Regions from separate parts of the Nocardioides sp. NPDC004968 genome, predicted to be linked through region 1. Evidence: riboswitches for the same ligand, from Rfam matches in the RefSeq annotation. Region 1 holds a riboswitch; the other holds the start of a gene.
The links. A riboswitch is a leader RNA that binds a small molecule or an ion and turns the genes downstream of it on or off. The one in region 1 is predicted to bind cyclic di-AMP.
Positions count from the first base shown of each region.

Region 1 (3,202 bases):
CAGCGGCAGCTTGGTGTCGCGGAGCGCGACGTAGTCGGCGAAGCCCTCGACCAGCCACATCGGCCGGCGGGTGTTGGTCGCGGCGTCGGTGGCCGCGTGGGTGGCCTCGTGGGTGATGACGATCTGGGCGCCGGGGGCGTCGAGATCGCCGATGACGCCCTGGTTGACCCACACGTGCAGCGGAGTCCCGGCCTTCGTTGACCCGTCGACGGTCGCGGTCACCGCCGCGACGGCGGCGTACGTCCCCGGCTGCGCGCCGAGCGCCGAGTCGAGGCCGTTCGCGGGCACCTCGAGGACCAGGCGCGGGTCCGTCCAGGGGATCACCTTGCGGACCCCGGCGACAGCGGTGGTGGCCAGCTCGGCGTAGCGGTCGGCGACCTCGGCCGACGCCTGGGCGACCACGAGGGTGGAGCCGGTGCGGCGCACCTCGACCGGGCCGCTGAGCCACAGCGGCAGCCGGGTGCCCTGGGCCGCCGAGAACCCGGTGATCGCGCCCTCGGCGTCGAAGCCGACCTTCAGCTCCTCGGTCAGCGCCGGGTCGCCGGGCGTGCGCCACGACATCTCGACGTCGGCCGTCCAGGAGCCGTCCGGCTCCACGTTGCCCGACTCGGCGACGTACCTCGCGGTGACGTCCCCGATGCCGATCGCCCGAGCGTTGCGCACCGCCACCGAGGCGGCGTCCTCTCCCTCGGGCTCCGCCCCGTCACGTACGCCGTCGACCAGCTCCGCCAGCGAGGCCCTGGCGCCTTCGGTGTCGGCGCGCACGACCGGCGCGCTGCTCGGGGTCGGCGCGACGTACTCGCCCCCGCCGGTCAGCCGCCAGCCGACGAACCCGGCGAGCAGCATCACCAGCACGAGCCCGGCCCCGATCAGGGCCGGACGGGAAAGAAGAGAGCCGACCGTTCGCACCTGCGAACGATCGGCCTCTTCGGGGTGCTGGGTCAAGCTCAGCCCGGGCGGACGGCGCCCGTGTAGGGCATCTCGTCCATCGGGGAGACCTTCACACCGGTGCTCGGGTTGGAGGCGTGCACGATCATGCCGTTGCCGATGTAGATGCCGACGTGGCTGATCGGGCTGTAGTAGAAGACCAGGTCACCGGGGGCGAGCTGGTCGCGCGAGACCTGGGGTCCGCTGCTGTACTGCGCCGAGGAGGAGTGCGGGAGCGAGACGCCGGCCTGGCCCCAGGCACCCATGGTGAGGCCCGAGCAGTCCCACGACTCGGTGCCGGTGGCGCCGTAGACGTAGGCGTCGCCGACCTGGGCGAGGGCGTAGTCGACGGCAGCCTTGGCGCGGCCCGAGGGCGGCGGCAGGTTGCCCGGGATGCTGGTGTCGGTGGACTGGAACTCCTCCAGCTCATCGGCCTCCAGCTCGTCGAGCTCGGCCTGGGCCGCCTCGTACTTCTTGTCGATCTCGCTCTTCTTCTGCTGCATGGTCGTCTTGACCTTGGCCATCTGGGACTTGGCATCCTCGGTGGCCTCGCGGCGGACCTGGAGGGCCTCCGCCTCGGTGTTGTACCGGGCGAGCAGGTCGGCCTGCAGCGCGTTGTAGGACGAGACGGTGGAGAGACCGGCGAGGAACTCCTGCGGGTCCTCGGAGGTGATCACCTGGCCGACGGCAGAGACGTCGGAGCCCTCGAACTGCCGCAGCACGGAGTCACGGAGCTCTGCGCGGATCTTGTCGAGCTCCTTGCTCTGACGCTTCTCGTCGGAGCTGAGGTCGTCGAGCTGGTCCTTGAGGTCCTGAAGCCGCAGCTTGGCGTTGCTGTAGTCCTCGTTGGCCGCCTCGGCCTGGGTGTAGAGCTTGTCGACCTTCTTGCGAACGTCGTCGATGTCAGGGTCTGCCTGGGCGGGGGTCGCTGCGGGAATGATCCCGGCGACACCAATGGCGGCGATGCCGGCTGCTCCGGCAATGAGTCGCTTCCGGTCGCGTGTCACGAGCGGACGGTCTCCTTGTGTGTAGTCGTTGACGCCTACCGGGTGAGCTGACGGGTTCAGGCACGACCTGCCTTACCACCGCTCCTCGATCTGGTCTCCCAGATCGCCCTTGCGGCGGATGCACCCCAGGTGATCGCACTCCGTTCTCGCGGCGTACGACCGGTGTGGTTCCCCGGCTCCTGGCCCGCCCCGAAGCGGGCCTGGACTAAGCGCGACACTCGCGTGGGCCGGTTGACCCACTTCCACGAGCGCCAAGTTCCTGCGCACACTAGCCGACGGCATCCCCCACCTGCCAACCACCCACGCCCAAAAGTTCGGCTACATCCCTTCCACCATGCGCAGCGGCGGGACCAGTCCACCCTCGGCCAGCACGTCGAGCGCCCGGCGCTCGTCGTCCTCGATAGTCAGCTCAGGAGGCGGCCCCAGAAGCACGGTGACCACGCAGTCGTGGCACGCCAGTCCCCGCACGAGGCAGGTGTCACAGTCGATTCTCGTCGTCATGTTGTGACGGTCTCACCGAGCACCGACATTTTGCTTTCGTCCGGTTGCGTCCGGCGTGTCACCACCATCGCAGCACGGTATTCGAGGCGGCGATCGCGGACCGGGTCCCTACACTTGGAACATGGAGGTCTCCGCGTACGCGACGCTCCCCGACACGGTCCGGGGGCGCATCGTCGCGCTCACGGCCGGGGTGCTTCCCGACGTGACGCGTCTGCCGCCCGCGCTCAAGCGGATCGCGGATTTCGCGCCCGCCCGGCGGGCCAAGGCCGGCGGCGCGATGATCGCCTCGGTGCTCGAGAGCGACGACGAGGTCCGGGAGAAGGTCGGCAGCCAGCTGCGACCGGCGTACGTCTCCGAGGGCTCCTCCGACGACGTGGTCCTCCCCGAGGATCCGGCCGAGGCGGCCGCGGTCGTCTGGCTCATCCGCCCCGACGGCTGGGAGGTCTCGCTCAAGGAGGCCCTGGACCGGCTGGAGGCCGCCGCGGTGCCGGTGGTCGACGCCGAGGTGGCCCGGCTGCGCGGCAAGCTCGCCGCGGCCGAGGACGAGCTCCGCGAGGTGCGTGCCGACCGCAAGGCCCGCCTCGACGACCTCAAGGCCGACAACACCGCCCTGCGACGCAAGCTCGGCGAGGCCCGGGCAGCCGCCCGCGAGGCCGGCACGGGGCTGGACGAGGCCCTGACCGAGGCCCGCACGGCGCTCGCCCGCGCCGAGGACGAGCTCGCCGCGCGTGACCGCCAGCTGCGCCAGCTCCGCAGCCAGATCGACA
Region 1 covers NZ_JBEXJF010000003.1:276,067-279,268, forward strand. The annotation lists gene ABZU72_RS05990 (hypothetical protein) at 1-909, opposite strand, end outside; gene ABZU72_RS05995 (NlpC/P60 family protein) at 948-1,934, opposite strand; cyclic di-AMP (ydaO/yuaA leader) riboswitch at 1,952-2,156, opposite strand; gene ABZU72_RS06000 (hypothetical protein) at 2,253-2,435, opposite strand; gene ABZU72_RS06005 (NYN domain-containing protein) at 2,557-3,202, shown strand, end outside.

Region 2 (3,202 bases), on a different contig from region 1:
CGCTCGGCCCAGCGGACGTACATCCGCATCAGCATCTCGGCGAAGTCGGCGGCGTCGACGCCACCGGCGCCGGAGCGGATCGTCACCAGGGCCTCGCGGGCGTCGTACTCCCCCGAGAGCAGGGTGCGGATCTCCAGGCTCTCGACGGCCTTCTTGACCCGGCCCAGCTCGGCCTCGGACTCGGCGAGCGAGTCTGCGTCGCCCTCCTCCTGGGCCATCTCGACCATCAGGCCGAGGTCCTCGATGCGGGTGCGGAGCTCGGTGAACTTGTTGAGCTCGTTCTGCAGCAGGGAGAGGCGGCCGGTGACGCGGGTGGCGTTGTCCTGATCGTCCCAGAGGTCGGGCGCGGCGACCTGCTCGCCGAGGTCGGCGATCTCCTTGCGCATCGCGTCCAGGTCCAGCACCTGGCCGATGGTCTGCATCGTTGCCTGGAGCTGCTTGATCTCGGTGTCGAATTCGGGGCCTGCCACGTCTTACAGGTTACTTGACGCGTGGTGCCGCACCCGATTCGCCGACCTTCAAATATGCGCTCGCCCTCCGGTACGGGGAACCGGAGGGCGAGCATCAGGGGGATATAGGCCCCGAGACTGGGCTCAAAGGGAGGTCAGGCCTGGTGGGTGGAGCCGGCGAACCAGCCGTCCCAGGCAGCCTCTTCACGAACCGACGCGCCCGGCTTGGGGGCGTGCAGCATGATCGCCTGACCATTCTCCCAGCGCAGGAAGATGCCCACGTGGTAGACCGGGCTGCCCCAGAACATCAGGTCGCCGCGCTGGATCTGGTCGTTCGGGACCGTCGGCAGCGCAGCGGCCTGGTCCCGCGAGACCCGGGGAAGCTCGATGCCGGCGGCGCTGAAGGCGTACTGCGTCAGGCCGGAGCAGTCGAACGAGCTCGGGCCGGTGGCACCCCAGACGTACGGGTCGCCGATCTGCTCCGAGGCGACGCTGATCGCCCGCTCGATCTTGCCTTCCTGGCTCGCGGCGAAGGCCTTCGCCTCAGCCTCGGCCTTCTTCTTCGCCTCCGCGGCCTTCTTGGCGGCGATCGCTGCCTTGCGCTTCGCCTCGGCGGCCTTGCGGGCTGCCTCGGCCTTGCGCTCCTGCACCTCGACAGCCCTCTCGAGCTGCTTGATGTCGGTGAGCATCGCGGTGGGGGTGGCCGAGGCCTCCAGGGTCGGAGCCTCCACCACCTTGGCCGCCTCGACGGTCGACTCGACCGTCGTGGTCTCGTGGGAGGCCGGGGCGGCGTTGGCGGCGGGCACCGCCACCAGGGCACCGGCGGCGATGCCGCTGGCGAGGGTGATGCGGCCGATGAGCTTGCCGTGGCCGCTGAGCGTCGTCCTGAGCTTGTCGAAGGGAGATCCTGCGATCGACCGGGCGATCGAGACGTTCGGCGACCGGAACGGGCGGGGCGCGCCTCGGTGGGCAGGGTTGGATACGGACTTGGACATGCGTGAGTTCCTTCCCACGCCTGCGAGGTGAGCTGTCGGGTTCGGGCTAGAAGGTTGCCCGGCCATCTGCGATGGCTTCACCCCAAGCGACCGTCCGAGTTAGTCGCGTGGAACTTGGGTCCCCCGCTCCTGTCCCATACGTACTGCTGAGTGTGAGGGTAAAGGGGGTTCAGTAGTTGGGGCCGGCGTCCGGAGGGACAGGATTCGGCGTGTACCGGGGCCGGTCGTGCGTTCTGCACGGCTCAACCAAGGTGACATGCGATCTGGAACGGATCCAATCCCGAATGGCCGAATCTGGAGCACAATCCGCGTGTTCACGCGTGACTTTGCCGTCGTTTGTGAAACATCTCACGGACTGAACACGCGTATGACGCCGTGTCGAACTTGCGTTTACTCCGCAGCTTCGAGACGGAAACCGACGCCGCGGACGGCGACGACCTTCTCCTGCACACCGGCCGCCTCGAGCTTCTGGCGCAGGCGTCCGACGGTGACGTCGAGCGTCTTGGTCGAGCCGTACCAGTTCTCGTCCCAGACCTCGGCCATCAGCCGGTCACGGGAGACGACCTTGTCGCGGGAGGCGGCCAGGACGGCCAGCAGCGCGAACTCCTTGCCGGTCAGGGTCACCTCGCGCTCGCCGGCGTAGACCCGGTGGGCAGCCACGTCGATGCGCAGGGCGTCGTCGTCGGCGCCGAGCTCGACCGGACCCGAGCGGCGCAGCAGCGCGCGGACCCGCGCCTGGAGGACGGCCAGCGCGAACGGCTTGGCCAGGTAGTCGTCGGCACCGGCGTCGAGCCCGACGACCAGGTCGATCTCGGCATCACGTGCGGTGAGGATCATGATCCCGCCCTCGTAGCCGTTGTCGCGAGCGGCCTTGCAGACCTCGAGCCCGTCCATGTCCGGAAGGCCCAGGTCGAGCAGCACCAGCTCGGCGTCGTACGGAGGTGCCAGCAGCTCCAGCGCCTTCTTGCCGGAGTCGACCCAGGTGACGTCATAGCCCTCACGCTGGAGCGTGCGCACCAGGGGAGCAGCGATGTCCTCTTGGTCTTCTACGACAAGCACGGAGTTCGACATGAAGAGAACAATAGTTACAGCCCCGTAGGGCTTGTGAAGAGATCCCCCCTTTCAGATAAGCGCGTGATCACATCGTTAGGTCCGAGCTGGTCGATACCGAGGGGATCCTCGGCCCCTTCGGAGACCTCATCCCAGGTCACCGGAGCAGCGACGGTGGGGATCCCTTTGCCTCGCAGCGAGTAGGGACAGATCGTCGTCTTCGATCCCGAGTTCTGCGACCAGTCCAGGAAAACCTTGCCTGACCTGCGACTCTTGGTCATGGTCGCAGTGACCTTGCGCGGGTGGGCCTTCTGGAGGTCCTCGGCGATCTCCTTGGCCAGCGCCGTGGCGACGTCCGGCTCGACGGGCTCCGGCAGGGCGGCGTACAGGTGCACGCCCTTGCTCCCGCTGAGCACCGGAGTCGCGGAGAGGTCACGGGCGCCCAGCGCCTCCCGCACGAGCAGCGCCACCTCGCAGCACTCCTGCAGGCCGGCCGGCTCGCCGGGGTCGAGGTCGATCACGATCCGGTTCGCGCCGGCCGGGGCGCCGTCGCCACCGACCGTCCACTGATGGACGTGCAGCTCCAGCGCGGAGAGGTTCGCGGCCCAGGTGAGGGCGGCGAGGCTGTCGAGGATCGGAAAGGTGAGTGTTCCCTCCCTGTGGTCGGCGGTTCGGGATCCCGTTGTCGGAACGACGACCGTACGGACC
Region 2 covers NZ_JBEXJF010000006.1:149,634-152,835, reverse strand. The annotation lists gene prfB (peptide chain release factor 2) at 1-470, opposite strand, end outside; gene ABZU72_RS09655 (C40 family peptidase) at 605-1,444, opposite strand; cyclic di-AMP (ydaO/yuaA leader) riboswitch at 1,450-1,621, opposite strand; gene ABZU72_RS09650 (response regulator transcription factor) at 1,835-2,515, opposite strand; gene ligD (non-homologous end-joining DNA ligase) at 2,530-3,202, opposite strand, start outside.
Region 2: linked by a shared signal. The riboswitch ahead of ABZU72_RS09655 (C40 family peptidase) and the one ahead of ABZU72_RS05995 (NlpC/P60 family protein) in region 1 are both predicted to bind cyclic di-AMP.